DNA from 4 places in the Azonexus sp. GW821-FHT04F04 genome. Region 2 is predicted to be linked to each of the others. Evidence: predicted binding sites of a transcription regulator. Region 2 holds the regulator's gene; each other region holds the start of a gene.
What was found. The regulator FNR, encoded in region 2, switches genes on or off when oxygen is low (the NO sensors DNR and NnrR bind a similar motif). The targets are predictions, from matches to a motif close to TTGANCTAGNTCAA.
Positions count from the first base shown of each region.

Region 1: a site for FNR is predicted at 4,371-4,384, ahead of AC07TV_RS03820 (chaperone NapD). Genes of this name have one in related genera too.
Region 3: a site for FNR is predicted at 5,605-5,618, ahead of paaK (phenylacetate--CoA ligase PaaK). Genes of this name have one in related genera too.
Region 4: a site for FNR is predicted at 5,432-5,445, ahead of nirJ (heme d1 biosynthesis radical SAM protein NirJ). Genes of this name have one in related genera too.

Region 1 covers NZ_JBWKSX010000001.1:781,567-789,229, reverse strand. Annotated here, with positions in the region: gene AC07TV_RS03840 (HU family DNA-binding protein) at 1-105, opposite strand, end outside; gene AC07TV_RS03835 (NapC/NirT family cytochrome c) at 330-977, opposite strand; gene AC07TV_RS03830 (nitrate reductase cytochrome c-type subunit) at 977-1,420, opposite strand; gene napA (nitrate reductase catalytic subunit NapA) at 1,524-4,037, opposite strand; gene AC07TV_RS03820 (chaperone NapD) at 4,034-4,294, opposite strand; gene ahpC (alkyl hydroperoxide reductase subunit C) at 4,577-5,140, shown strand; gene ahpF (alkyl hydroperoxide reductase subunit F) at 5,254-6,819, shown strand; gene AC07TV_RS03805 (hypothetical protein) at 6,915-7,142, opposite strand; tRNA gene AC07TV_RS03800 (tRNA-Met) at 7,259-7,335, opposite strand; gene miaB (tRNA (N6-isopentenyl adenosine(37)-C2)-methylthiotransferase MiaB) at 7,466-7,663, shown strand, end outside.
Region 2 covers NZ_JBWKSX010000005.1:53,914-61,576, forward strand. Annotated here, with positions in the region: gene AC07TV_RS11600 (heavy metal translocating P-type ATPase) at 1-194, opposite strand, end outside; gene AC07TV_RS11605 (universal stress protein) at 191-616, opposite strand; gene AC07TV_RS11610 (sulfite exporter TauE/SafE family protein) at 632-1,303, opposite strand; gene hemN (oxygen-independent coproporphyrinogen III oxidase) at 1,367-2,770, opposite strand; gene fnr (fumarate/nitrate reduction transcriptional regulator Fnr) at 2,856-3,602, shown strand; gene AC07TV_RS11625 (DUF302 domain-containing protein) at 3,612-4,046, opposite strand; gene AC07TV_RS11630 (porin) at 4,176-5,291, opposite strand; gene AC07TV_RS11635 (TonB-dependent receptor family protein) at 5,633-7,663, opposite strand, start outside.
Region 3 covers NZ_JBWKSX010000001.1:934,540-942,202, reverse strand. Annotated here, with positions in the region: gene AC07TV_RS04625 (Stp1/IreP family PP2C-type Ser/Thr phosphatase) at 1-15, opposite strand, end outside; gene AC07TV_RS04620 (ornithine cyclodeaminase family protein) at 218-1,174, opposite strand; gene AC07TV_RS04615 (TerC family protein) at 1,184-1,885, opposite strand; gene sucD (succinate--CoA ligase subunit alpha) at 1,949-2,842, opposite strand; gene sucC (ADP-forming succinate--CoA ligase subunit beta) at 2,854-4,014, opposite strand; gene AC07TV_RS04600 (MATE family efflux transporter) at 4,151-5,491, opposite strand; gene paaK (phenylacetate--CoA ligase PaaK) at 5,671-6,966, shown strand; gene AC07TV_RS04590 (fumarylacetoacetate hydrolase family protein) at 7,007-7,663, opposite strand, start outside.
Region 4 covers NZ_JBWKSX010000001.1:1,057,492-1,065,154, reverse strand. Annotated here, with positions in the region: gene AC07TV_RS05195 (L,D-transpeptidase family protein) at 1-423, opposite strand, end outside; gene AC07TV_RS05190 (PEP-CTERM sorting domain-containing protein) at 677-1,525, shown strand; gene AC07TV_RS05185 (DUF3149 domain-containing protein) at 1,797-1,961, opposite strand; gene AC07TV_RS05180 (cytochrome D1 domain-containing protein) at 2,666-4,240, opposite strand; gene nirJ (heme d1 biosynthesis radical SAM protein NirJ) at 4,237-5,376, opposite strand; gene AC07TV_RS05170 (cyanophycin metabolism-associated ABC transporter) at 5,503-7,663, shown strand, end outside.

The sequences.
Region 1 (7,663 bases), on a different contig from region 2:
GGTCTTTACCACCGCGCCGATGATGGCCGACAGCGCCTTGTCGGCAGCGGCCTTGGTTATACCAGCTTCTTTTGCAGCAACTTCGACCAGCTCGGATTTATTCATCTAAGTGCCTCCTAGTTACCTATCAATGTTTAAGAAAACTGGCCGTCGGAACGGCAGCACGACAAAAGTAGCATACCTTTTTGAATAAGTGTTGCCCTGAGAGCGCCTATTTGCAGGCGATTGCGTGAATATTTGTAATTTTCATACGCATGGACGCCCTTTCAGGCAAAAAACAACAAACCCGGCGCTCGGCCGGGTTTGCCTTGATGCCATCAGCAAAGGGATTATTTGGCTGCGGGCTTCTCTTCTTCCTTGGCTGCATCAGCCGGTTTTTCACCGTGCGTGATGGCCACTGCACCGTCGTTTTGCTTGCCAATATGCTGGTCGATTGCCGGCAACTGGTGAGCAATACCCTTGTGGCAGTCGATACAGGTCTTACCTTCGGTGAAGGCTTGCGGATGCTGCTTGGCAGCCCGGTTGCCCTGCTCGGTGTAATCCATGTAGTCGTAACGATGGCAGTTGCGGCACTCCTGCGAGTCGTTCGCCTTCATGCGCTTCCATTCGTTCTGGGCAAGCTGGGCGCGCTTGGCATTGAATTTCTCAGGCGTATCGATCGTTCCGAGAATCTTGTGCAGCACTTCGTTGGAAGCCTGGATCTTGCGGATCATCTTCGGGCCCCATTCCTTTGGCACGTGACAATCAGGACAGGTGGCGCGGACCCCGGTGCGGTTCGTGTAGTGCACCGTGTTCTGGTACTCGCGGAAGACGTTTTCCTCCATCTCGTGGCAGGAGATACAGAACGACTCCTTGTTGGTCGCCTCGAGAGCCCAGTTGAAGCCTCCCCAGAAAACGATACCGGCGGCAAACAGGCCAAATACGGTGACCAGCCCGATGCGCTTGACCCATGCGGGCGTGAATTTATCCAGACTCATCATTCCCCCTTCTTGGCTGCCGGTTTATAGGTATTGGCGACGAGTGGCTTGGCGTCGAATTGTGGTACGTGGCACTGCATGCAGAAATAACGACGTGGCGAAATGTTGGATTGCTTCTTGTCTTCGCGGTCGAGATAGTGCGACTTGGCCACCTTGGTGGCGCCGGTTTCCTCGGCCCGCTCCTTCGAATGGCAATCCATGCACTTGTTGAAGTTCTGGGTGATGTTGTAACCCTTGATGCCGTGCGGGATCAGCGGCGGCTGTTTCTGGAAATTACGAGGAATCACGGCCTGCTCCTTTTCGGGCCGGAACATATCGACCTTGGCACTCCCCTCGATCGACTCGATGCCGATCTCATTCACTCGCAATTCCTGCGCGCTGACGCCGCCAACTCCCCCCAGGAGCATGCCGGCGGCCAAGGCCAGAGCAGTGATCAATCTCATATTCATTACCTCCGATGAGCGAGTGGAGACGACGCTCCATTCGCTTTTTGGCTCATTTTTCGGGTTGACCGTGGAATCAACCGTTTTTTCTCCGGGAAATCAATCAGGCCCGGGTGACCTTGACGGCGCACTTCTTGTAGTCCGTTTCTTTTGAAATCGGGCAGGTCGCATCCAGCGTCAACTTGTTTACCAGGCGACCGGCGTCGAAGAACGGGATGAAGACCAGGCCACGCGGCGGTTTGTTGCGGCCGCGCGTCTCGATGCGCAATTGGATTTCTCCGCGCCGCGACGCCACCTTGACTTCCATACCGCGCTGCAAGCCACGTGCCTTGGCGTCATCCGGGTGCATGAAGACGACCGCATCGGGGAACGCCTTGTACAGCTCAGGAACGCGGCGGGTCATCGTGCCGGTGTGCCAATGTTCGAGCACACGGCCGGTAGACAGCCACATGTCGAATTCCTTGTCCGGCGATTCGGCGGGCGGCTGGTAAGGCAGCGCAAAAATGACCGCCTTGCCGTCCTTGTGACCGTAGAACTTAACGCCCTCGCCCTTCTTGACGTACGGGTCATAACCTTCGCGGAAGCGCCACAGCGTTTCCTTGCCGCCGACGACCGGCCAACGCAGGCCGCGGGCCTGGTGGTAGGTATCGAAGGGGGCCAGATCGTGGCCGTGACCGCGACCAAAAGCGGCGTATTCCTCGAACAGCCCCTTCTGGATATAGAAACCGAGCAACTTCGAGTCTTCATTGTCGAAGCCGGCAGCAATTTCACTCAGCTTGTACTTGTTCACCACACCATTGGCGTAGAGCACGTCGAACAATGTCTTGCCCTTGAGCTTTGGTGCCTTGGCGACCAGCTCGGCCGGCCAGACTTCCTCGACCTTGAACCGCTTGGAAAACTCCATCAACTGCCAGACGTCGGAACGAGCCTCGCCCGGCGCCTTGACCTGCTGCCGCCAGAACTGGGTGCGCCGTTCGGCGTTGCCGTAGGCGCCTTCCTTCTCGACCCACATGGCGGTCGGCAGGATTAGGTCGGCCGCCATCGCCGAGACCGTCGGATACGGGTCGGAGACGACGATGAAGTTCTCCGGCCGGCGCCAGCCCGGATAAAGCTCTTCGTTGATGTTCGGCCCGGCCTGCATGTTGTTGTTGCACTGCTGCCAATAGAAATTGACCTTGCCGTCCTTGAGGGCGCGCGCCATGGCCACGGCATGCAGGCCAACCTTGTCGGGGATCGTGCCTTCCGGCAGTTGCCACAGCTCTTCGGTGTGCTTGCGATGCTCCGGATTGGTGACGACCATGTCGGCCGGCAGGCGATGCGAGAAGGTACCGACTTCGCGTGCCGTGCCACAAGCAGAGGGCTGACCGGTCAGCGAGAACGGGCTGTTGCCCGGCTCGGATATCTTGCCGGTCAGCAGATGGATGTTGTAAACGAGGTTATTAGCCCAGGTACCACGGGTGTGCTGGTTGAAGCCCATGGTCCAGAAGGAAACGATCTTGACCTTGGGATCGGCATACAGCTCAGCCAGGGCCTTGAGATCCTTCTCGGCGACGCCGGACAGCTTGGAAACTTTCTCGGCGGTGTATTCGGAAACGAATTTCTTGAACTCATCAAAGGTGATCGGATCGGACTTGCCGGTATCGCCCTTCGGTTTGCCATCAGCGCCAGGGTAACCGTTGCTCGTCGCATCCTTTTCCAGGGCGTGGGTCGGCCGCAGGCCGTAGCCGATGTCGGTGGCGCTCTTCTTGAAATTGATGTTCTTGTCGACGAAAGCCTGATTCACCTTGCCGGTCTGGATGATGTAGTTGGCGATGTAATTGAGGATCGCCAAGTCCGTCTGCGGCTTGAAGATCATCGGGATGTCGGCCAGCTCGTAGGAGCGGTGCTCGAAGGTCGACAGCACGGCAACCTTGACGCCCTTGTTCGACAACTTGCGGTCGGTGATGCGCGTCCACAGGATCGGATGCATCTCGGCCATGTTCGAACCCCACAGCACGAAGGCGTCGGCATGCTCGATGTCGTCATAGCAGCCCATCGGCTCGTCAATGCCGAAAGTGCGCATGAAGCCGGCAACGGCCGAAGCCATGCAATGGCGGGCATTGGGGTCGAGGTTATTGGTGCGGAAACCAGCCTTCATGAGCTTGGCGGCGGCGTAGCCTTCCCACACCGTCCACTGACCCGAGCCGAACATGGCCAGGCCGTTCGGCCCCTTGGCCTTGAGCGTCGCCTTGGCCTTTTCTTCCATGATGTCGAAGGCCTGCTTCCAGGAGATCGGCGCGAAGTCGCCGTTCTTGTCGTACTTGCCATCCTTCATGCGCAGCAATGGCGTCTTCAGACGATCGGCGCCATACATGATCTTCGACAGGAAATAGCCCTTGATGCAGTTCAGGCCACGGTTGACCGGCGCATCCGGGTCGCCTTGGGTAGCCACCACGCGTCCGTCCTGGGTCCCGACCAGCACCCCGCAACCCGTGCCACAGAAACGGCATGCCGCCTTGTCCCAACGAATCTCGTCCTTGCCCTGGGCCACGGCCGAACCGGGCGCGGACAAACCTGCCGCTGACATGGCCGCCGCAGCTGCGTTGGCCTTGATGAAATCGCGTCGATTGAGCTTCACGCCTGTACCTCCTCGGTATCTACTGGTTCGTCGTCGCTGTATTGATAGACCATGGCCACCGATGCGACGCCGGGCACACCATGCAGGGCTACATATTTATCTGCAGCCGAATTCGTGTCGTCATCCTCCAGAGTGACGACCACCTTTCCCTCCGGGCTCCGGGCATGAATATCCACCCCGGGCATCAGGAGCAGTGCTTCGCATGCCTCGTAAAGGCGTTCCGGAGCAATGTACAAAATGGCGCTGGAAATGTTCATCCGGCCGACCTCCTCAAGCTTCGGCAGCCCAATGCCGCCACAGAAAGCACTGTTCCCGATACAGCCGAGTATTTAATTGATGTGCATCAATTTCATTCAGTCGGAGGGTCGCGACTAGTTCCAATGGCGGGCGCAAACTAGTACTTTTTAGCTAATCGCCAACCTGCCGACAAGAATAGCCGCCACCTATCGCCAATATTTGATCAATCAATTGGCCCGATCAACCTAGCGCCCCTAATATGGCGTTGTGTTCAATTTCCAACACCCACTCAGGAGAAAACAATGTCGCTTATCAACACCCAGGTTCAACCGTTCAAGGCCCAAGCTTTCCACAACGGCAAGTTCATCGAAGTCACCGAAGCCAGCCTCAAGGGCAAATGGTCTGTCGTGATCTTCATGCCGGCCGCCTTCACCTTCAACTGCCCGACCGAAATCGAAGATGCCGCCAACAACTACGCCGAATTCCAGAAGGCCGGCGCCGAGGTGTACATCGTCACCACCGACACCCATTTTTCGCACAAGGTCTGGCACGAAACCTCGCCGGCCGTCAGCAAGGCCCAGTTCCCGCTGGTCGGCGACCCGACTCACCAACTGACCCGCGCCTTCGACGTGCATATCGATGAAGAAGGCCTGGCCCTGCGCGGCACCTTCGTCATCAATCCGGATGGCGTCATCAAGACCGTCGAAATCCACTCCAACGAAATCGCCCGTGACGTCTCCGAAACGCTGCGCAAGCTGAAGGCCGCCCAATACACCGCCGCCCATCCGGGTGAAGTCTGCCCGGCCAAGTGGAAGGAAGGCGAAAAGACGCTGGCTCCGTCGCTGGACCTGGTTGGCAAGATCTAAGTAGTTAGCAGCAAACAGGGTCGAGCGGCAAACGCCGCTCGATCATTTGGATTTCAGCGAAATTTTCCGGTTGACCGTGGAATTTCAGTGAAATTCAGCTCAGGGAGAACAACATGCTAGACAGCAACATCAAGGCCCAACTCACGGCCTATCTCGAAAAACTGCAACGCCCGATCGAACTCGTCGCCTCGCTCGACGATAGTGCCAAGGCCCAGGAAATGCGCGACCTGCTGGTCGATATCGCCGAACTCTCGGCCAAGGTCAGCCTGCGTGAAGACGGCACCGCTGCCTTGCGCCCATCCTTCGCCATCGGCCTGCCCGGCGAAACGCCGCGCATTACCTTTGCCGGCATCCCGATGGGCCACGAATTCACCTCGCTCGTCCTCGCCCTGCTGCAGACCGGCGGCCATCCGCCCAAGGTCGAACAATCCGTCATTGACCAGATCAAGGCCCTGCCCGGCACCTTCAATTTCGAGACCTTCATCTCGCTGTCCTGCCACAACTGCCCGGACGTCGTGCAGGCGCTCAACCTGATGGCCGTCCTCAACCCCGGCGTGACGAGCACGATGATCGACGGCGCCATGTTCCAGGACGTGGTCAATGCCCGCCAGATCATGGCCGTACCGACCACTTACCTCAACGGTGCCGAATTCGGCGCCGGCCGCATGCTCATCGAGGAAATCCTCGCCAAGGTCGACACCGGCGCCGCCGCTCGCGCCGCCGAGGCGCTCGGCCAGAAGGAAGCCTTCGACGTCCTCGTCGTCGGCGGCGGGCCGGCCGGTGCTGCGGCAGCCGTCTACGCTGCCCGCAAAGGTATCCGCACCGGCATCCTGGCCGAGCGTTTCGGCGGTCAGGTCATGGACACGCTAGGCATCGAAAACTTCATCTCGGTCAGCCATACCGAAGGACCGAAGCTGGTCGCAGCGCTGGAACAACACGTCAAGGACTATGAAGTCGACATCATGACCCTGCAACGCGCCGCCAAACTCGTGCCGGCCAGCGAAGCCGGCGGCTTGGTCGAAATCCAGCTCGAAAACGGCGCCTCGCTCAAATCAAAATCCGTCATCCTCGCCACCGGCGCCCGCTGGCGCGAAATGAACGTACCCGGCGAGCAGGAATACAAGGCCAAGGGCGTCTGCTTCTGCCCGCACTGCGACGGCCCGCTGTTCAAGGGCAAGCGCGTTGCCGTCATCGGCGGCGGCAACTCCGGCGTCGAAGCCGCCATCGATCTGGCCGGCATCGTTGCCCACGTCACGCTGCTCGAATTCGCCGACACCCTCCGCGCCGACGCCGTTCTGCAGAAAAAGCTCTACAGCCTGCCCAACGTCACCGTCATCAAGTCAGCGCAAACGACCGAAGTCACCGGTGACGGCCAGAAGGTCAACGGCATCACCTACAAGGACCGCGTTACGGAAGAGATCAAGCACGTCGAACTCGAAGGCATCTTCGTCCAGATCGGCCTGCTGCCCAACACCGACTGGCTCAAGGGCTCGCTCAACCTGAGCCGCTTCGGCGAAATCGAAATCGACGCGAAGGGCCAGACCTCGCTTCCCGGCGTCTTCGCCGCCGGCGACTGTACGACCGTGCCCTACAAGCAGATCATCATCGCCATGGGCGCCGGCGCCACCGCCTCGCTCAGCGCCTTCGATCACCTGATCCGCAGCTCGGCACCGGCCTGATCGATTTGATCGACTAGCCAGCCCGGAACCAATGCACCGCCCCGGTGCATTGGTTCTTTCATCTCGTCGACAATCCAACAAACGTCGGCAGACAGCTAAACCAGCACGCGCGGATTCGCCACACCGCCGGAAAGACTGGCATAGCGAGAAGGCAGATCGCCCGGCAGGCAATAGCCGAACAAAAGCTCCTCGGCATCGAGCAACGAAGGCCCCGTCGACAGCACATACTCCGAAACGCCGGCAAATGCGGCCAAACGCATCCAGAACATCGCCTCTTCGGTCAACGCTGGGTTGGCATTAAATGAGTTCGGGAATTCATTCATGACGCACCTCGCTTTTCAGAAAAACGAAACCACGAGGTAGTACTAGCAATATTTGGCCCAGATTGCGGGGCCAAAAAAGAAAAACCCGCTGACGAATCAGCGGGTTTTGGCATTTCTGGTGGTGATGGGCAGAATCGAACTGCCGACCTATGGGTTATGAATCCATCGCTCTAACCGACTGAGCTACATCACCACGCTTGAGGGCGCGGATTATAGTTTGCGGGGGCTTGGCCGGTCAACCGAATTTCCGGTCGGTTATAATGGCGAACTTTTGTGCCGCAGGATGACCTAAGCGGCACCCACTGATTTGTAAAGTGTTACCCATGCCCAAGAAATTATTCATCCGCACCTTCGGGTGCCAGATGAATGAGTACGATTCGGACAAAATGGCCGACGTGCTCAATGCCTCCGAGCCGATTGTCCGAACCGACAACGTTGAAGAAGCCGACATCATCCTGTTCAACACCTGCTCGGTGCGCGAGAAGGCGCAGGAGAAGGTTTTCCACGACCTCGGCCGGGTT
Region 2 (7,663 bases):
GCGACAGCCGCCACCACGGCAGCTTCATCAGCTCCGGCCGCAAGGCGAACTCGCGCCCGTTCGGCCGCCAGATTGACGTTGGCCTGCATGCCAGCCTGGCGGTTGAGTACCTTCTCGAGGCGCGCCGAACAGGCTGCGCAGGTCATGCCACCAATGGCAAACTCGACGACCCGGCCCGTTTCGGACTCAGTCATTTGACCAGCAGAACAGGACAAGGCGCCAGATGCAAAGTCCGGCTCGCCACGGACCCCATGACCAGCCCGGCAATACCGCCCCAGCCATGCGACCCCATGACGATCAGATCACAGGCCAAATCGCCAGCCACCCTGGCAATCACCTCGGCTGGCTGGCCGACGTGAATGTGCGTCGTATGAAAACGCCCGGCCGCGTCCAGCTTTTTCTGGGCCGCGGCCAGATGCTCCTGTCCCTCTTCCAGATAATAGGCATGCAGCGTTTCCTTGCCGACATGGGCTTGCACGCGACCAATCGGAATCGGCGCATGGACGTGCAGCAGGTGAATTTCCGGCACGTCGCGAAACCAGCTGACGTGGGTAATCAGGTGATCAACCGCGCGCAAGGAACATTCGGAACCATCAACCGGCAACAGGATTTTCATGATGTCATTTCCCGACTAAAGCTGGCCTGACAAATAGATCAGGCCGACGAATCCATATAGGCCAAAGCCTAGCACCAACAGGCCGGACAGGGTACGTACGACCGGCCGCCGGACGAATTCGTTCAGTCGCGCCAGGACGATGCCAGCCAACAATAGATTAGGTAGGGTTCCGAGGCCAAACGCCAGCATCATCAGGCCGCCACGCGTCGCCGAACCTGCCGTCAGCGCGCTGGCCAGCGCGCTATAGACCAGACCGCAAGGCAACCAGCCCCAGAGCAGGCCAAGCGGAAAAGCCTGGCCAACATTGCGTGCCGGCAGAAACCGCCGGGTCAGCGGTTGCAGATGGATCCACAGTTTTTGTCCGGCACGTTCGGTGAAAGCCAGCGCCCGCGTTACACCGAGCAGGTAAAGGCCAAGGGCCACCAGCATCAGATTGGCAATGAAATAAAGAATCAGCCGGGCCGGAACCTGCCCCTCCAGGCCCATGCTGGCCGCCCCGAGAGCCCCGGCAATGGCGCCGGCCACGCCATAGGACAGGATGCGCCCACCGTTGTAGGTGAAATGCATCGACCAGCGCGCCGTGACGCCCATCGACAAGGCGCCAACAATGCCGCCACACATGCCGACGCAATGGGTCCCGCCGAGCAGACCAACAAGAAAAAGTGCGAGAAAACCGGAATCAGGCATCGAACAGAATCAACAAAAGCAAAGCGGGCAGTTTAACTGCCCGCTTTGATTGCTGCACACCGCTCAGATAACTTTGGAGTAAGTCGCCCGCTGGCGACCAGCCCGCAGATAGCGGTCGAAGACCATCGAAATGATGCGCACCAGAAGACGTCCCGGCGGCAGGACAGTGATCCATTCGCGGTCGATCTTGAGCAACCCGGCCCGCTCCATTTCCTTCATGTCTTCCAGCTCTGCTGCAAAATACTCGCGGAAGTCGATCAGGTGAGCGCTTTCAATGCTTTCAATGGACAATTCGAAATGGCACATCAGGGCCTGGATGATGGAGCGACGCAGAATGTCGTCAGCCGTCAGTTCGATGCCACGGAACACCGGCAGGGAGCCAGTATCGAGCGCATCGTAGTACTCATCGGCGGTCTTGACATTCTGGTAGTAGCTCGGCCCGACCTTGCTGATCGACGAAATGCCGAAAGACAGCATGTCGCAGTCGGCATACGTCGAATAGCCCTGAAAATTGCGGTGCAGGCGGCCTTGGCGCTGAGCAACAGCCAGTTCATCATCGGGCTTGGCAAAGTGGTCCATGCCGATGAAAACGTAGCCTGCATCGGTCAGTTTCTTGATGGCCAGCGCCAGAATCTGCAACTTGGTATCGGCCGACGGCAGATCGGCATCGTTGATCCGGCGCTGCGGCTTGAACATGCTCGGCATGTGCGCGTAGTTGTAGATCGACAGGCGATCCGGATCCATCGCCAATACCCGCTCGATGGTCCGGTTGAAACCCATGACAGTCTGGTGCGGCAAGCCGTAGATCAGGTCCACAGAAACCGATTTGAAACCGTTGGCCCGTGCATCGCGGATCACGCTGTAGGTTTCTTCCTCGCTCTGCACGCGATTGACAGCGACCTGGACTTTTTCATCGAAATCCTGGACACCAACGCTCATCCGGTTGAAGCCGAGTTCGCCGAGTAGCGCAACGGTCGCCGTATCGACCTTGCGCGGATCGACTTCGATAGAGTATTCGCCGCCCTCAAGCAGCTTGAAGTGCTTGCGCGTTTCACCCATCAGTTGGCGCATTTCATCGTGCGACAGGAAGGTTGGTGTACCGCCACCCCAATGCAGCTGGATAACTTCGTGCTCACCATCGCGACCTTCCAGCGCCGCAGCCTGGATATCCAGCTCCTTTGCCAGATACCGGAGATATTTCGCGCTACGCCCGTGATCCTTGGTGATAATTTTGTTACACGCGCAGTAGTAGCAAATAGTGTTACAGAAAGGTATGTGGAAGTATAATGAGAGAGGTCGGCTTATGCCGCCGATATTCCGTTTGCCAAGCCAGACTTTCGCTGCCTCAGAATCGAAGGCCTCGACAAAGCGATCGGCCGTCGGATAAGACGTGTAACGGGGGCCGTTGACATCAAAACGGCGGATGATCTGGGGATCGAATACGAGGTTTTCAGTTGCGAAATTCATTAGGCCAGCCACTAAAAGTAGGTCTGATTATGTTCGGAAGGTTCGATTTTATGGTTGACTTGGATCAAGCGAATGCAGGTTGCGAATGGCTCAAACACACCCGTTAAATCAGGAAGTCACGCTGTCTGTTATCAAGACAGCCTGTTCCAATTGTAACCTGCGCGAACTGTGCCTGCCGTACGGTCTCAGCCTCGAAGAACTGGAACGTCTTGATGATCTGGTATCGACCCGCCGTCGGATCAAGCGCGGCGACCACCTCTACCGTGCCGGCGAAGTTTTTGATGCCATCTATGCGATTCGCAGCGGCTTCTTCAAGACCGATGTGCTGCTTGAAGATGGACGCGACCAGGTAACCGGCTTCCAGATGGCCGGCGAATTGCTCGGCCTCGATGGCATCAGTACCGAACACCACACCTGCAATGCCATCGCGCTCGAAGACAGCGAGATTTGCGCCATTCCGTTCTCGCGCCTGGAAGGCCTGTCGCGGGAGATCCACACGCTGCAGCATCATTTCCACAAGGTGATGAGCCGGGAAATCGTCCGCGACCACGGCGTCATGATGTTGCTTGGCACGATGCGCGCCGAGGAACGACTGGCTGCCTTCCTGCTCAATCTGTCACAGCGCTTCACGGCGCGCGGCTTTTCGCACGCCGAGTTTTACCTGCGAATGACGCGCGAGGAAATCGGCAGCTACCTCGGCCTCAAGCTCGAAACGGTGTCTCGCGCTTTCTCCCGCTTCCAGGAAGAAGGCCATATCGCCGTTCAGCAGAAACACATTCGCATCCTGAACGTGAACGGGCTGAAAGCCCTGATGAACCACCGCGCCTCCTGAGCGAGGCTTCTACCAGCGCAGGCGGGCTAGTTCCGCTGCGCGCAGGACAATCCTCTGTAACAACGATTCGGCACGCTGCCGGCCTGCCGTCGAGCCGCCAGGCGAACGATACGCCAAGTGGATCTCGGTCGGCTTTCCTACCAATGAATACAGGGCAATGGACAGCGGGCATAGCGTCAATTGCCGAGGGTCTTCGCGGACCAACTCAGCGGCCAGCAGGCTGCTGCAGAACTGGATGATTTCCGCTTCGCCGTAAGGAATCGCGCTGCCGCCGACAGCGGTGCGGGCCAGCATGTCGCGAAACGGCAGGATGCTGCCGACCACTAGGCCTTCGCTCTCGATAGCTTCGATCAGCCCGTCGTGGGCGGTCCGGAAATCGGAATTGCTCACCGTGACGACGACGGCGTCGTCTGCGACCGTTGGCAGGGAAATCCCGAGCAGCAACAGGAAAACCAGAAAAAAATGGGACGCCCCGTGGGACGTCCCAAACAGATGTACAGAAAACATCTGACGCAAGAGTTCGTTGCCTGGACGCTTCAATGGAAAAGCGAACCGTCCGGGCAAATCAGCGATTTAGAACGAGTGCTTCATACCGATGGCCAGGCCGTTGATGCCGGCGCTGGTACCGGAGCTGTTGCCCATCGGGTTGATGGTGTAGGCCGCATTGGTGTCGTTCTTGATGTGCGCGTAGTCAGCGTACAGTTCGGTACGCTTGGACAGGGCGTAGCGTGCGCCGAGGCCGATCTTCCAGGCATCGCGGTCGGTCAGGGTCTTGTCCTTGACCTGGCCGAACATGCCGAGCACGGAGAACTTGCCGACCGGCACGGTGGCGCCGATGAACCAGTTGCGACGATCATACTTCTGGTTGGCCGCCAGACCGAAGGCAGCGGTAGCGAAGGTCGTGTTGCCGCCGATGAACGAGTTCACATCGCCCTTGATGACGTCATAGACGCCGCTGACCTTGACTACGCCGAAGTCGTAGGAAGCGCCGGCGGTGGCAACGTAGAGGCGGGAATTGTCGTAACCGACGGCCCGGGTGGTTTCATAGTCGAGATCGATGCTCAGCGGGCCGTTGGCGTAGATCAGGTTGGCCGACAGCAGACGGTCGTCACCGTTGTTGCCCGTGGTGGTCGCGGTCATCGGCGAGTGGACGGCATTCAGGCTGCCTTCGGCGCCCTGGGTGTTGGTGGCGGTGGCCAGGATCACGGTGAAGCCGCTGAAGGACGGCGAGATGTAGGCGATGGCGTTGGCTGCGCGGTCGTACTGGGTGGTCATCGAGGTCAGGCTGGCGACCGAGTAGTTGCCGAACGGGCTGTACTTGCCGTAGATGCCGTAACGGATGCCGTCGAGGTAACCGGCAACGGCAGTACCGAAACCGCCGGTCACGCCGACGTACTGGTGGCCGGCAGAAGCCAGGCCGGTACTGGTGTCCGGGCTGATGCGGTATTGCAGGTCGAACAGGGCCTTGAGGCCGTTGCCCAGATCCTCGACGCCCTTGAAGCCGATGTGGCTCTGCGAAGCAGCGCTTTGCAGGTCGTACTGCGACTGGCCGCTGGCGACTGCGCCGTTGCTGCCTTGACGGAACATGACACCCATATCGACGTTACCGTAGATGGTGACGTTGGATTGTGCGAAGGCTGCACCGGACGTAACAGCTGCAACAGCCAGCGCGATAAGTTTTTTCTGCATTGAATTGCTCCTCAATCATCTTTTGTGTGAATGAACCCCGAAGCGAGTACCGCTCCGTACGAATCTTCCCTCTCCCAACCCCGAGGGCAGTGTTCCGCGCTATGTAATTGCGAAGGCCGTGCCAGCCCGTCAAAAAACCCCGTGATTTTTCTGCAAAGTCCGCTAGCACTTGGATTTCAGGCCTTTTTCCCGGTTGACCGTGGCAATCATCCGAACATGCTGACGCGTTCAGTTTCTGGACAATTGCTGCGTCGCTGAGCCAAAACGAAACAGTGTTCAGCGTTTCAGCAGGCGTAAAAAAGCCCGACCGGGGCCGGGCTTGAGCGGGGGAATGGAGGTGCTCAAAAAGTATATCGCGCGCTCACGCCGGCCAGCCAGGTGCGCCCCGGCGCCGCTTCGTAGTAGCGGCTGTTGCCGTCGCCGACGATGACCGAGCCGACGTACTGGCGATCGAAAATGTTGTCAAAGCGCAGGAAGGTACGCAGGTTGAGGTCGCCGACCTTGCGGTCGACACCGAAGCGCAGGTTGGCGATGGCGTAGCCCGGCGCTGCCTGCCTGGTGTTGGTGTCCTCGACGTAAACCTTGCTCCGGGCGATGCCCTCGACGGCGGCATGGAAGCCGCTGGCCGGATGTTTCCAGGCCAGTTCGCCGAACAGGCTCTGGGCAGGAACGCCGGGCAGACGGTTGTCAGCATTGATCAGTCCGGACGAGGTGGTGAAGGCTTCGTCGTAACGGGCGTCGAGGAAGGTATAGGCGATGCGGGTCGACAGGTTGTTGGCCCAGCGGCTGTCGAGCCCGGCTTCGAGACCACGGCGCAGGGTCTGGCCTGCATTGCGGTAGGTTGTCCGGCCCCCGGAGGCCGAATCGACGACCAGTTCATCCTCGGTTTCGATCTGGAAGACCGCCACGTCAATCCGACTATCGTTGCCGATAAAGGCCTTGAGACCGGTTTCGTAGTGCGTACTGGTCGACGGCTTTAGGTTGTAGCTGAAGGTGCCGCCGGGTCCGGAATAGAACAACTCGTTGAAAGTCGGCGCCTCGAAGCCGCGCGCCGCGCTGGCGTAGATGTTCACCGTTGGCGTCAGGCGGAACATCGCGGCGATGGTCGGCGTCGTCTTCTCGTAGCTGACGCTGCCACCATCGTTGCCGTTGCTCAGATAGGCGTCCTTGACGTTGAATGAAACCTGGCTGTGGCGAACGCCACCACTGAAGGTCCAGCGCTCGCCCTGCCATTCGGCCTGGGCGTACTGGTCGAAGCTGGCGACGCGATCCTCTTCGGCGCGACGCTGGACGCCCTTGACGCCGAGCGTGGCGCCGATGAAATTCTCGTAACCGCGCCGGTTGTCGATCGACTGCTCGTAGTCGACCCCGACCGTCGTCGTCAGCTTGCCGCCGGCCAGCTGGAAGCGGCCGATCCAGCGCGTCGAGGCACCAGCGAAGTCACGGTCAAAATCGATGATGCCGCCGGAGTGCTTCGGATTGCCTTGCGGGCCGGGCGGAATCGACTGGTACTGAATGGTCGAGCGCTGCCCGGCGTAGGCCGAGGCCTGCACCGAATGATCGCCAAAACGGTGCTCGTAGGTCAGCCCGCCCTGCATGTGGTCGATGCTCTTGCGCGTGTTGTAGTCAAGCGCCGGCTGGGCAACGCTGCGCGGATCAGCCTGGTAGCCTGCCCAGGTCTGGCCTTGCGGGTCTTCGGCCGTCTGCTTGAAGCTGTTGGCGATGAAAGTCAGCTTGCCGTCCTGGCTCGGCCGGTAGGTCAGCTTGACCATGGTCTGGTCGCGTTCGGCCTTGCTGTGGGCGCGATAGCCGTCGGTGGTGAAATGTGAGGCGTCTATGACATAACCGAGGCCGCCGACTTCGCCCTGGGCGCTGACGTCCTGCTTCCAGGTATTGTTGCTGCCGGCGACGAGGCTGCCTTCGACACTCGGCGCGCCCTTGCCGTCCGGCGTAAACATCTGGATGACGCCACCAGCATGGTTGCCATAAACCACGGCCATCGGTCCGCGCAGCACTTCGATGCGTTCGGCGCGATCGAGGTTGAAGGTGGCCGCCTGCCCCTGGCCATCCGGCATCGAGGCCGGAATGCCGTCGGAAATCAGACGAATGCCGCGCACGCCAAAGGCCGACCGGGCTCCGAACCCGCGCGACGAAATCTGCAGATCCTGCGCATAGTTCTGACGGTTCTGCACAGTGATGCCGGGCACCGCCGCCAGCGCTTCCGAAGCATTGACCCGCGCCTGATCGGCGCCGATGCGGGCAGCGTCGACAACATCGACGGCAGCCGGCAGGTCGAAGGTATTGTGCTCGACCCGGCTGCCGCTGACGACGACCGAATCAAGCGTCAGCGCTGTTTCGGCGGCGAGGCCGAG
Region 3 (7,663 bases), on a different contig from region 2:
GTCCGCCAGTTTCATCGCGGAAACCCTGGCAACAGACATGCACGGCGCGGCGAATTTTCAGCGAAAGGCATCAGCGGAACAGCTCGCGTCCCGCGATACATATCAGCTGAATTCCACGCTACCCCGAACATTTTTCCTCCGCCGATGGCTGTGCCACCGTAAAACAGGAGGCACAAAACCGTGCCATTCTTACCTGCCGTTGCGTTTCGGTCAAACCTCATTCCATGGGCATTTGACGGCCAAGCCCGCTGGCCTCGGCAGCCGCCAGCACGCGCAACGCCACGGCCAGATCCTGGATGGCCATTCCCTGCGACTCAAACAGCGTAATCTGCTCTGCCGACGCCCGCCCGGCATGGCGCCCGACGATCACTTCACCGAGCTCGACCAGTTGGCGCGAGTGCAGGCGCCCCTTCTCCAGCAAGGGGAGCAAGTCGCCGGCCTCGGCCAGGGCCGTGGGCACGGCATCAACGGTGACCAGATCGCAGCGCCGGATCGCCGCTTCCGACAACTCTTGTCGAATCAGTGAATTGGACCCGGCAGCGTTGATGTGCACGCCGTGCTCCAGCCAGGCCGCATCGAACAGCGGCAGCGCCGCCGTCGTCACTGTCCCGATGATATCGCTGCCGCGCACGGTTTCTTCGGCACTGTCGGCCGGCTCGACGGCAACACCTGTCGTTTCGCTCATGCGCCGGCAGAAATCCTGCAGTTTGTCGGCCTTGCGGCTGAATACCTTGACGCGCTCCAGCGGCAAGGCGGCACAGATTGCCCGAACATGGCCCTCAGCCTGCCAGCCTGCGCCGAATACGCCAGCCACGCTGGCGTCGGGCCGGGCCAGCCAGCGTGCCGCGACGCCGCTCGCTGCCCCTGTGCGGATCATGCCCAGATAGTCGGCCTCGATGACCGCCTTGAGCCGCCCGGTCGCGGCATCAAACAGATGGACCAGAAAACGGTTGCCGCTCTTGTTGCTGGTATAGGCCTTGTAGCCGATCACGCCCTGCGCCGGGAGGGCCCCCTGCAGAATATGCAGCACTGTCTGCGGCAGACGGCTGCGTGCCCGCGGGGTATCGATGGCTAGGCCATTGGCCAGGTCGCGATGCGCCGACTCGACGGCTTCGAGCGCCATTTCCACGGTCAACAGGTTTTTTACGTCATTTTCCGAAAGAAACAAGGCCACGATTTTCCCCTAAACGATGGTGACGTCCTGCCGGGCGAGAATCCGTTTTTCCAGCCAGCGGCCGACGATAACAACCAGTAGCGCGCCGACGATTCCGGCCACCTTGGCCGACCAATCCGGCAACTGCGGCAGAACAGCCGTGACGCCGGGATCGGAAAAAATCATTTGCCCGGCAACGTAGCCGAGCAAAGCAGCGCCAAACAGGACGATGGACGGATAACGCTCCATCCAGTGCAGGATCAGTTGGCTCGACCAGACGATCAGCGGGATGCTGACCGCCAGCCCGAAAAGCAGCAGCGCCAGACTGCCGTGGGCGGCGCCGGCAACGGCAATCACGTTGTCCAGGCTCATCACGAAATCGGCGACGACGATGGTTTTCACCGCCCCCCAAAGATTCGCCGAAGACTCGATATCATGCCCCTCCTCATCCTCCGGCAGCATGAGCTTGACGGCAATCCATACCAGCAGCAGGCCACCAACGAGCTTGAGCCACGGCAGGTTCATGACCAGCGCGGCAAACACAGTCAGCACGACGCGCAAGCTGACGGCGCCGGCAACACCCCAGAAAATTCCGGTGCGGCGCTGTTCGGGGGAAAGATTGCGGCAGGCCAGCGCAATGACCACGGCGTTGTCGCCGGAGAGCACGATATCGATCAGGATGATCTGGCCGACGGCAACCCAAAAAACGGCAGAAGTTAAATCAAGTTCCATAAAAACCAGGCGAAAAAAAGGCGGACACGCGGCCCGCCTTTTTGGTTGAGCTAGGCTCGAATTTTACAGCAAGGCCTTGAGCAGCTTGGCCATTTCGGACGGGTTGCGCGTCACGGTGAAACCACAGGCTTCCATGATTTCCAGCTTGGCATCAGCCGTGTCTGCACCGCCGGAGATCAACGCACCAGCGTGACCCATGCGCTTGCCGGCCGGGGCGGTGACACCAGCGATGAAGCCAACGATCGGCTTCTTCATGTTTTCCTTGCACCACATGGCGGCTTCGGCTTCGTCGGGACCACCGATTTCGCCGATCATGATGACCGCGTCGGTTTCCGGATCGTCGTTGAAAGCCTTCATGACGTCGATGTGCTTCAGACCGTTGATCGGGTCACCACCGATACCGACGGCAGACGATTGGCCGAGACCGATTTCGGTCAGCTGGCCAACGGCTTCGTAGGTCAGGGTGCCGGAACGGGAAACGACGCCGATGCGACCCTTGCGGTGGATGTGACCCGGCATGATGCCGATCTTCACTTCGTCCGGGGTGATCAGGCCAGGGCAGTTCGGGCCGAGCAGCAGGGTCTTCTTGCCGCCGGCAGCTTCCTTGGCCTTCATCTTGTTGCGCAGGATGAGCATGTCGCGAACAGGGATGCCTTCGGTGATACAGATGGCCAGATCGAGGTCGGCTTCAACGGCTTCCCAGATCGCAGCGGCAGCACCCGGGGGCGGCACGTAGATGACGGAAACGGTGGCGCCGGTTTCGGCCGCAGCTTCCTTGACGGAACCGAAGATAGGAATATTGAAGATGCTTTCGCCAGCCTTCTTCGGGTTCACGCCGGCAACGAAACATTCCTTGCCGTTTGCGTATTCCTGGCACTTTTCCGTATGGAACTGGCCGGTCTTGCCGGTGATGCCCTGGGTGATGATGCGGGTGTTCTTATTGATGAAAATGGACATTCAATAGCTCCTTACTTGACCGCAGCAACGATCTTGGTGGCGGCTTCGGCCATGGAATCGGCAGAAATGATCGGCAGACCGGAATCCTTGAGGATCTTCTTGCCCAAATCTTCGTTGGTGCCCTTCATGCGCACAACGAGCGGCACGCTCAGGTGGGTCAGCTTGGCTGCAGCAACAACACCTTCGGCAATCGTGTCGCACTTCATGATGCCGCCGAAGATGTTGACCAGGATGCCCTTGACCTTCGGGTTCTTGAGCATGATCTTGAAGGCTTCAGTCACCTTCTCGGTCGTGGCGCCACCGCCGACGTCGAGGAAGTTGGCCGGCTCGGCGCCGAACAGCTTGATGGTGTCCATGGTGGCCATGGCCAGACCGGCACCGTTCACCAGGCAGCCGATGTTGCCGTCGAGCGAGATATAGGCCAGATCAAACTGGGAGGCTTCGACTTCGTCCGGATCTTCTTCGTCCAGGTCGCGCATGGCGACGATTTCCGGCTGACGATACAGCGCATTGGAGTCGAAGTTGAACTTGGCGTCGATGGCCTTGACGGTGCCGTCACCTTCGTGGATCAGCGGATTGATTTCAGCCAGCGAAGCATCCGTTTCCATGTAGCAGGTGTAGAGCTTCTTGAGCGTGTCGATACACTGCGGAATCGAGGCTTCCTGCATGCCCATACCCTTGGCCAGGAACATGCCCTGCTCGTCGGTCAGGCCGACCAGCGGGTTGACGAAAACCTTGACGATCTTTTCCGGGGTTTTGTGGGCAACTTCTTCGATATCCATGCCGCCTTCGTAGGAGGCCATGATGGCGACGGACTGCGTGGCGCGATCAGTCAGCGCGGCAACGTAGTACTCGTGCTGGATGTCAGCACCTTCTTCGATCAGCAGGTGACGAACCTTCTGGCCTTCCGGACCGGTCTGGTGCGTGATCAGCTGCATGCCGAGAATCTGGCCGGCGTACTCGCGCACTTTTTCCAGCGAAGTTGCGACCTTGACGCCACCGCCCTTGCCACGGCCACCGGCGTGAATCTGGGCTTTGACGACCCAGACCTTGCCGCCCAGGGTTTCAGCTGCCTTGACTGCGTCTTCGACGGTCGTGCAGTGAATCCCGCGCGGAACCGTAACGCCGAATTTTTTCAGGAGTTGTTTGCCCTGATATTCGTGAATTTTCATGCGCTTTCCTTGCGTTTAGTTGAGTTGCGAGCAATGAGCAGTGGCCGAAACTTCCCCCGACCCCACCCGGTTATACCGGCTTGAACTCAAAATCTTACCACATAGCCCCAAAAACTTTGCAGGCCGAAATTCATAATTACGGCATTGATTCCGTAGCCACAACCACCTTGCGCAACAAGGGCAGCAGCATCGCTGCAGCGAGTAGCAGACTGAGCGCGGCACCCAGCCAGAAACCGGCGACGCCAAGGGGCGTTGCCCCTCGGTAACAGAGCCAGGCGCCACCGAGCAGACCGATGCCCCAGAAGCAGAAAATCTGCACCAGCATCGGCACGAAAGTCACCCGGTAGGCCCGCAAAACGTGGCCGGCTATGGTCTGCAGCGCGTCGAAGAACTGATAGATGGCGACATAGATGATCAGGCTCATGGCCACGGCGCGCACGGCAGGATCATCGGTATAAGCGGCGACCAGCGGCTTGGCGGTGAGCCAGAGCAAAAATCCGACAACGGAAGACGAGGCGCCGGCCAGGATCAGCCCGGCGCGGATGGTCGCCCGTGCCCGCGCCGCGTCGTGCGCGCCCACCGCCTGACCGACGGCGGCCATGGTAGCGATGCCGAGCGACAGCGGCATCATGTAGATCAGGGCCGACAGGTTGGCAACGATGCGATGGCCAGCGACCACTGTCGCCCCGAGCGAGGCGACGAACAGGGCGATCAGTGTGAACGAGGTGATTTCGACCAGGTTGGACAAACCCATCGGGACGCCTATGCGCAGCAGGTCGCGCCAGGTGGCCCAGTGCGGCGCTTGCCAGTTGGAGAATGGCCGATAACGCCGGCCGAGTGGCCCGAAGGCGAGATAGGCGGCGGCGCTGACACAGGCCAGCCAGCCGATCAGGATATTGGACAATGCACAACCGGCGACGCCGAGTGGTGCGCCGAGCCAGCCTTGCAGGGCGAAGCCCCAAGCCAGCAAGGCGTGCAAGGCCAGGCTCAACAGGCCGATGCCCATGAGCACCCGCGGTTTGCCCAGCGCATTGCAGAAAGCCCAGAACGTCCGGTAGAACAAGGAAGCCGGCAAGCCCCAGGCGAGCAGGGTGAGATATTGACGAACCTTGGCGTCAACCGCCGCATCCATGTCGGCCATGCCAAGCACGGCGCCGGGATGGGTCAGGAACAGAATGCCCGGCACGGCAAGCAGCATGGCCAGCCAGAAACCTTGCTGGAGAACGCCGGCCACTTCGTCATCGCGCCCGGCGCCGTGCAGATGGGCGACGACCGGCGACACCGCTTGCAGAATGCCGACCAGCGCAAAAACGACCGAAACGTGGATGCCGCCGCCAATCGCCACGGCGGCCAGATCGAGCGAGCTGACATGGCCAAGCACGGCGGTGTCGACCACCATCATGCCGATGGAGGACAACTGGGCGATCAGGATGGGGAGGGCGTGGCCAATCAGGCCACGCGCGGCGGCACGAAACATGGGGCAGGATTGTCGCATAACGCGGCCAACCGGCCCCGCCTGCAGGTTTCCACGGTCAACCGGGCTTGCTACGGTCTACCGTAAAAAAGGGCCAAAATTAAAATCGGGCGTAGTTGATCTGCCTCAACCGCCCTCCCCGGCTGCCGCTTCAGAATTTGCGGTTCCGGAGGGAGAGAACAATGAGCCTGGGCCTGCACGCCATAGAGAACGCCAGCCGCGACGAAATCGTCGCCCTGCAAACCGAGCGCCTGAAGTGGACGCTGAACCACGTTTACCACAACGTACCGTATTACAAAGCCAAGTTCGACGCGGCCGGCGTCCATCCGGACGACCTGAAATCGCTGGCCGATCTTGCCAAGTTTCCGTTTACCACCAAGCAGGATCTGCGCGACAACTACCCGTACAACATGTTCGCCGTGCCGCGCGAGAAGGTAGCGCGCATTCACGCCTCAAGTGGCACGACCGGCAAGCCGACCGTCGTCGGCTACACGCAGAACGACATCGCCACCTGGGCCGACCTGATCGCCCGTTCGATCTACGCATCGGGTGGCCGGCCCGGCGACATCGTCCATGTCGCCTACGGCTACGGCCTGTTCACCGGCGGTCTGGGTGCCCATTACGGTGCCGAGAAGCTGGGCTGTACAGTGATTCCGATGTCCGGCGGGCAGACCGAAAAGCAGGTCCAGCTGATCTGCGACTTCAAGCCGAACATCATCATGGTCACGCCGTCGTACATGCTCAACATCGCCGACGAATTCCGTCGTCAGGGCATCGACCCGCGCAGCACCGCGTTGCGCATCGGCATCCACGGGGCCGAGCCGTGGACCGACGCGATGCGCGGCGAGATCGAGAACGCCTTCGACATCGACGCCATCGACATCTATGGCCTGTCGGAAGTGATCGGCCCGGGCGTCGCCAACGAATGCGCCGAAAGCAAGGATGGTCCGGTCATCTGGGAAGACCATTTCTACCCGGAAATCATCGACCCGATCACCGGCGAAGTGCTGCCCGAAGGCAGCCAGGGCGAACTGGTGTTCACCTCGCTGACCAAGGAAGCGATGCCGGTCATCCGCTACCGGACGCGCGACCTGACCCGTCTGCTCGCCCCGACCTCGCGCTCGATGCGCCGGATCGGCAAGATCACCGGCCGCTCGGACGACATGCTGATCATCCGCGGCGTCAATGTCTTCCCGTCGCAGATCGAGGAGCTGATCCTCAAGCAGCCGAAACTGTCGCCGCATTACGTCATCGAAGTCAGCCGCGACGGCCACCTCGATTCGATGAAGGTCAATGTCGAGCTGAAGCGCGAGTTCCAGTTTGCCAGCGGGCCGGAAAAGGAATTCGTGGCGCACGACCTGCAGCACCACATCAAGTCCTACATCGGCATTTCGGCCAAGATCGACATCGTCGAAGAAGGCGGTGTCGAGCGTTCGATCGGCAAGGCCAGACGGGTTATCGACAAACGGCCGAAGTAAGGACGACCACCGAATCCCCGCCAGGGCGGGGACTCATGCCTCAAACGATCCGGGCGCGCAACGTGCCGACCCCATCGACGCCGCCTTCCAGCACGTCACCGCGCACCAGCGGACCAACCCCGGCCGGCGTTCCCGTATAGATCAGGTCGCCGGCTTCCAGGCGAACCAGCGTCGACAGGTTGGCAATGATTTCGGCGACCTTCCACATCATGGCCGACAAATCGCCCTCCTGGCGCACCTGGCCATTTACCGTCAGCCAGATGCGGCCGGTGGCGGGATGCCCGCTGAGCGCTGCCGGGCAAATCGCCCCGGCTACCGCCGACTGGTCGAAACCCTTGCTCATGTCCCACGGATGGCTCTTTTCCTTGGCCTTCGCCTGCATGTCGCGGCGCGTCAGATCGAGGCCGACGGCGTAGCCGAAAATCAGGCCATTTGCCGCGTCGACCGCAACATTCGCCCCGCCCGCGCCGAGGGCGACGACCATTTCGACTTCGTGATGGAGGTTGTTGGTCAGTTGTGGATAGGCGACGCTGATTTCGCCCTCGCCACCAAGCACCGCGTCGCCCGGCTTGGTAAAGAAAAACGGCGGCTCGCGCCCCTCGGCCTGATCGATCGCCCCCATCTCGCGCGCGTGGTCGGCATAGTTGCGGCCGACGCAAAATATCCGGCGGACTGGAAAGCGCTGCTCACTCCCGGC
Region 4 (7,663 bases), on a different contig from region 2:
CACCACGACCGACTGATCGACGATCCGGTTGTAATACGCCGAAGCCGGGTCGTCGATGGCCTTGAGGTCTGGCGTCGCCGCTAGGTATGGCAGTTTGGCAGCACGGGCAAACGGGCTGTCCGGCGCCGGGGAGCCGAACAGGCCCGTGATGGCGAATATGCCGGCCGGGGCTCGACCATCGCCCTCGTGCTTCCCCGGCCAGGAATTCTCCGGCCCGGCAATGTGCGGATGCAAACCCCGCCCCCAGGCCAGCCCAAACTTGCCGAGAGTCACAGCGATCGCCGGCCCGATGGCCTGCCATTCGCCATCCGCATGGCGGCGCTCAAAACGCTGCAATTGCCCGCTGCAGCTATCCCACTCCGGGGCGACCACGAGCAGCAACTGGCGCGCCGGCGCCGGCACGGCGGATGAGGACAAAGACACTGGCGAAACCATGCAAGCCATTCGGGGTGATTCTCGGGAAAGGTTCTTGAGAAAGACAACGAGAGACGGAATTCCATTTTCGGTCAATATTTCCGGTCGACCGTAGCAGGCGGACATTTTATGCCGCCGCAGGGCACGTGGCGCTTTAACTCATTTGTTCTAAATGCGGCGTATTTCACAAGCTCGAAAAAGTTACGCATCTAGACTGCGAAACAGTTGTCGCAACAAAAATTGCATATCAGGGAGTATCTCGGTGAACAAAAACATCTATCGCGTCAGTCTGCTCATCGCGCTGGGCCTGTCGTCCTTGGGCAGCGCGCAAGCCGCCTCGATTAGCCTGTTGTCACCGGGCGCTGCCTACACACAGGATTTCGACACGCTGGACGACTTCACCGGCTCGACCACAAATGTCGCCCTACCCTCCGGCTGGGCAATTTTCGAGGACGGCACCAGCGCTCGGACAAACCAGGCTTATGGCGTAGACGCTGGCAGCAACAACGCAGGCGACACCTACAGCTACGGCGCGGCAGGTTCAACGGATCGTGCTCTGGGCTCGCTGCGCAGCGGCACGCTCATATCAACGTTCGGCGCCGAATTCATCAACAACACCGGCGCCAGCATCTCCCGGCTTGACATCGCCTTCACCGGCGAACTCTGGCGGCTCGGCACCGCCAGCCGTACCGACAAGCTGACGTTCCAGTACAGCACCGATGCCTCCTCGCTGACAACCGGCACTTATCTTGACTTCAGCGCACTGGACTTCGTGACTCCAAACACGACAGGCCCCGGCGCAAAAAATGGCAACGACGCAGCGAACGCCATGGCCATCAGTGCCACCATCGCCGGCTTGGACATTGCCGCCCTCTCGAGTTTCTGGATCCGCTGGTCCGACATTGATGCCAGCGGCGCGGACGACGGACTGGCCATCGACGACTTCTCGCTGGCTGCCCGCGGCGCCGTCGTGCCAGCAGCCCTCACCGTGCCGGAACCGGGTTCACTGGCGCTGGCCGGCATCGCCCTGGTCGGCCTGCTGACCACCCGCCGATTGCGTATTCGCGCGATATCTACCAGGGCCATGGCTCGGTCTACGCCATCGACCTGATTCGCCCCGAGGGCAATAGCGGGATCGGTGTCGGGGCCATTGCCGGCACGGTGATCAGCACAGCGGGCGACGCCCTGCTCGGTCATCAGATTGAAAAAGCGAAGCAGCCACAAAGGTGACCAGTTCCGGCTGACCATCCGGATGGAAAACGGTGGCGCCGTTCGGCGCTATTGATCTACCGACTCAACAAAGGCCGGCTGGACCAGGAACTGCGGGGTTTGTTATTGCTCATTGTCCCCGTTCTCCTGGTCTTTACTTGCCAACACTCGGCCTAATGGACGCCGGCCACGTTCTTGTGGGAGCTATGCTCCTGCTCTTCCTGCTTGGCGTGCTGCATTGCGTAATGCCAGATGTAGACCGCCATGACCAGAATGAAACCAATGGTGATCAAGCTGAGTATGCCGATGTCGGACGTGAATAAGAGTTCCCATGCCATGAGTCTTCTCCAGTAATGGTGAATAGGGATGAATTCGTTTTGCTGCCCGTGTTTATGTGCAAGACATATGCCCGGTGCTCACCGGGTCAAAAACACGGGACCCGAACGACAGGAAAATGACCCGACAGGAAAGACTGAGATCACCAGTACGAGGGGCGAAATGGCTATTTGCCATGGCCTTCATCACTGTGATTCATGACTTTTCCGCTTGCGCAAAATCAGGATTTTTGCCGTCACCCGACTGACATTTATGTCAATCAACAGCCATGCGCCGCCAGAAATGGCACAAACCACCCTACCCGCCGGCAGGTCAGCGAATACCTGAGCCGAGCTGGTTCTGCCCCCCGAACTCTTCCTCGCAGTTGACGAAGCAGTCGGGTTGGAAGCCGGCATTTCCCCTGCTGTGACGCATTCCCGGTTCGCAGCGTGTTCAAGGAAAAGTCGTCGAATTTCAATGGCGGTCGTTCGACGCCTCTTCCCCTGGGAGGAAAGGAAGAGACGCCTTCAGGTACAACCGGCTTCCGGATAGCTTTATAGCCAGATACGTGCCAAAAGCATATCCGCAACCAGAACCGTTTTTAATCAACAACTTAAATATTTACAGGCAAAAATAATCCGACATTTACGTCAAAATTGTCAGCCAAGATTGACAACGCGCCCCTGCCACGGTCAACCGGAAATTTCGCGGAAAATTGAAATGGCGTTCAATGGCTAGTGCCCTCTGATTTCGTGATCTTGTTCCAGACGTTGTACTTGCCGACCGGCTTCTTCATCGGCAGGCGCTTCACTTCCTTGAGCGTCGCAGCATCGTAGATGATCAGCGCGCCGTCCATGTCCCACAGGCTGGCCAGCACGTACTTGCCGTCTTTCGTAAACTCGACGTGAGCGAAGGTTTTGCCCGGCTCGGGCTTGAGCTCGGCGACAACTTCCAGCGTTTCCTTGTCGATTATTTGCATGGTGTCCTTGAACTCCTTGCTCATCATCGAATCGGTCCACGCGTAGCGACTGTTTTCGTGGCTACGCATGAAAAACCCGGGGCCGCGCGTCTTGATTTGCTTGATTGTTTTCCAGCTCTGCATGTCGATGATGCTGATCAGGCCTTCGTTGAGATTCGGCGTTGCCATCACGGTCTTGCCTTGCCACTGCCAACTGATGCCGGAGCCCAAGTGCGGCATGCCGGGTAACTGGAGATCAGCGATTTTCTTGCGCGCATCGAGGTTGACCACCTGGCCGGTCACTGCCGCCTTGGTGTCATTGCGCGAAGCCCCCATCACCTCGTCGTAACCCTGGGTGAAATAGAAATCGTCGAGGTAATCGTCGAGCTGCGTGCGCTGCGGGTTGAGGAAGCCGGGAACGAAGCTGCCTTCCTTGTACTTGAAATCGTGAATCATGCCGACCGGTATGTCGTCGGCCTTCGGGTTGTACGAGATTTCCCAGACCTCTTTCACATCCTTTAGCGCGGCGACGAAACTCTGGCGTGGCGAGGCGTCGTAGACGGCCGAGACGCGCGATGTCACCTTGCCGTCCTTGTCACTGACCGGCAGGATTTTCTGCAGCTTGAGATCGGCGTCGAGGATGACCAGGCTGTGCGGCAGGTAGTTGGCCACCGCCACCCACTTACCGTCGCCCGATACCGCGGCGTTACGCGTGTTGATGCCGGCGCGCACCTCGGCAATCACCTTCAAATTCCACAGATCGAACTTAGTGATCCAGCCATCACGTGAGGCGAAGAAGACGTAGCGACCATCCGGCGTGAATTTGGGCCCGCCGTGCAGGGCAAAGCGCGACTGAAAGCGGTGGATCGGCTCCAGCTTGTCGCCGTCGAGGATGGACACATGGTGATCGCCGCTTTCGACGACGACGAACAGGTTGAGCGGATCGGCCGTGAACTGCGGTTTGTCGGGCAGGCTGCCCGGTGCGTGATTGACGAGGCGCGAGGCGTTGATTTCCTTCTCGCCCCAGGCCGGCATCGGCTTGATCGGCGTGTAGGCGTAATCGACCAGCGCCTTGATCTCGTCGGCCGCCAGCGTCTGGCCAATGCCGAGCATCTGCGTCGCCGGCCGGCCGTCGCGAATCACTTTTTCGGCCTCCGGCTTGCGCAGGCGGGCAAGGTTTTCCGGGATCAGCGCCGGACCAATGCCGCCCAGCCGGTCGGCACCATGGCAGGCGGCGCAATGCTGCCGATAATTTGCCGCCACATCGGCTGCTTCGGCCAACTGGGCCATGCCGAACAGAAAATAGGCGGCAAAGCCGGCCGGAATCAGGATTCGCCAATTCATACGCCAATTTCCTCATCGGAAAGATAGCAGCCCGGGTCTTCCGCCCAGGCATCGCCAGTCATCTGCTGCGCGCGGACGCGGGTATTGCCGTTGCAGACACCGAGGTAAGCACACGCCCCGCACCTTCCCTTGACTGCGCGCGGCTGCTGTTTCAGGCCGGCCATCAGCGCATCCGAGGTATCCGGCCAGATCTGCGAAAACGGCCGATCCTTGACGTTGCCCAGGTTGTGGTGCCACCACATGGTGTCCGGATGCACGTTGCCGAGGTTGTCGATATTGGCGACATTGATCCCCGACGAATTGCCGCCCCACTGGCGCAGCTTGGCCTCGACATGCGCCGCGCTTTCCGGGAAGCGCCGGCGCACCCAGTGCAGGAAATAGACACCATCGGCATCGTTGTTGCCGGTCGTGAATTCCTTGTTCAGCCCGCGCTGGTTGTACTCCCAGCAGGTATCGAAGAGCAGGTCCATCGCCGAGCGCGTTAGCTGGTATTGCGCGTCGTCCTTGCGGTTCTTGTTGCCCCGCCCGGCATAGTTGAGGTGCGAGAAATAAAAGCGGTCGATGCCTTCGTCCTCGACCAATTTGAGCAGAACGGGCAAGTCGTGTGCGTTGTCCTGCGTCATCGTGAAGCGCACACCGATTTTCAAACCCAGATCGCGGCACAGCCGGATGCCCTTCAGCGAGGCCTCGAAAGCGCCGTCCATGCGCCGGAATTTGTCGTGCGTCTCGGCAATGCCGTCCAGAGAAACACCAACGTAGTTGAAATCACACTCGGCAATCCGGTCGATATTGCTTTCGTCGATCAGCGTTCCGTTTGACGACAACCCGACGTAAAAGCCCTGCGCCTTGGCCCGTTTGGCGATGTCGTAGATATCCGGCCGGAGCAGCGGCTCGCCGCCGGACAGAATCAGCACTGGCACCTTGAAGCCCCGGAGGTCGTCCATCACCGTAAAAACCTGCTCGGTGCTCAGTTCGCCGGGGAAATTGGTGTCAGCCGAAATTGAATAACAATGCTTGCAAGTCAGGTTGCAGCGCCGGATCAGGTTCCAGATCACCACCGGACCGGGCGGATTTCGCTTGGGACCGAGCGTCGTCGGCTCGGCGATTTCCTGCATGTATTGGGAGATACGAAACATGAACGTCCTTGTTCTGGTCTTTCGGCCATTCAACGGCAGCCCGCCCCCTCATTCCTTGATACGAGTCAACCGCAGGAATATTGAGGCGTTAGATGGGCACCCCTAGCCCTGCGGTATACTTCGCCAATGAATCAGAATGCACAAAATCTGGCCGGCAACGACCCAGCCCTTCCCAGCCGCTGGGCTGCGGAGCTTGAGGCAAAACTGGCCGCTGGCGAAAAGATCCAGGCCTGGGTCGAGATAGACCTCGACAATCGACTGCGGTTCGCTTCCGGCCTGGTAATCGTTACCGACCGCCGTTTTCTCGCCTATGCCCCAGGCAACACGAGCTGGCAGGAATGGCCGCTGCGCAGCGGGCTGACCCTCAATCACAACGATCACGCTGGGGTCGGCGCGCTTGAACTGGTTGACGAAAAGGGCCTGCTCGCCACCTGGCGCTACACGCTGGCCAAGAACCTGGCCGCCCTGCGCGTCATCGCCGAATTCGACCTCAACCGCGCCAGCATTGCCTCCGGCCAGCCTGTTCAGCGGTCGACCGAAGACTGCTGCCCGACCTGCAAGACACCGCTGCCACCGGGCGAAGACGAATGCCCGATCTGCAACCGCGAAGCCACGGTGGCACCGTCCACCTGGACGCTTTTCCGCCTCTGGCGCTTTGCCCGCCCCTACCGCTGGCAGCTGATTCTGGGTTTTGCCCTGACGCTGGCGTCGACTGCCGCCCAACTGGTGCCGCCCTACCTGACCATGCCGCTCATGGATGAGGTGCTGATCCCCTTCCAGAACGGCAAGCCGATCGACTGGTCACTGGTCGGCATGTACCTCGGCGGGCTGTTCGGCGCCGCCGTGCTGGCCTGGGGCCTGGGCTGGATCCGCACCTACATCCTGTCGCTGGTCTCCGAGCGAATGGGCCGCGACCTGCGCACACAAACCTACGACCACCTGCTCGGGCTGTCGCTCGAATATTTCGGCGGCAAGCGTACCGGCGACCTGATGGCGCGCATCGGCAACGAAACCGACCGCATCAACATCTTCCTCTCGCTCGACCTGCTCAACTTCGCCACCGACGTGCTGATGATCACGATGACGGCCGTCATCCTGTTCAGCATCAACCCGTGGCTGGCCCTCGTCACCCTGTTGCCGCTGCCGATCATCGGCTGGCTGATCCACTTCGTGCGCGAAAAACTGCGCACCGGCTTCGAAAAGATCGACCGCGTCTGGGCCGAAGTGACCAACGTGCTGGCCGACACCATCCCCGGCATCCGCGTCGTCAAGGCCTTTGCCCAGGAAAAGCGCGAAGGCGAGCGTTTCCGCGCGGCCAACGAGCACAACCTGCAGATGAACGACAAGCTCAACAAGACCTGGTCGGTGTTCACTCCGACCGTCACCCTGCTCACCGAAGTCGGCCTGCTTGTCGTCTGGGTCTTCGGCATCTGGCAAATTTCCAAGGGGGCCAGCACCGTCGGCGTGCTCACCGCCTTCCTCGCCTACATCGGCCGCTTCTACACCCGCCTCGACTCAATGAGCCGCATCGTCTCGGCCACCCAGCGCGCCGCATCGAGCACCAAACGCATTTTCGACATCCTCGACCACGTGTCGAGCGTCCCCGAGCCAACCAACCCGGTGCACCTCGAAAAAGTCACCGGCCAGCTCGAACTCAAGAAAGCCAGCTTCCGCTATGGCACGCGCTCGGTTACCCGCGACGTCGATCTGGTCATCCAGCCCGGCGAAATGATCGGTCTGGTCGGTCATTCCGGCTCCGGCAAATCAACGCTGGTCAACCTGATCTGCCGCTTCTACGACGTTTCCGAAGGCCAGGTGTTGATCGACGGCGTCGACGTCCGCTCGGTGCCGGTCGCCGAATTCCGCCAGCACATTGGCCTCGTGTTGCAGGAACCCTTCCTGTTCTTCGGCACCATCGCCGACAACATCGCCTACGGCAAGCCGGGCGCGACGCGCCAGGAAATCATCGCCGCTGCCCGCGCCGCCCATGCCCACGAATTCATCCTGCGCCTGCCGCACGGCTACGACTCGCTGGTCGGCGAACGCGGCCAGGGCCTGTCCGGCGGCGAGCGCCAGCGTATCTCCATCGCGCGTGCCCTGTTGATTGACCCGCGCATCCTGATCCTCGATGAAGCGACCTCGGCGGTCGATACCGAAACCGAGAAGGAAATCCAGAAAGCGCTCGACAACCTCGTCAAGGGCCGCACCACCATCGCCATCGCCCACCGCCTGAGCACGCTGCGCAAGGCCGACCGGCTGGTTGTCATGGATCGTGGCCGGATCGTCG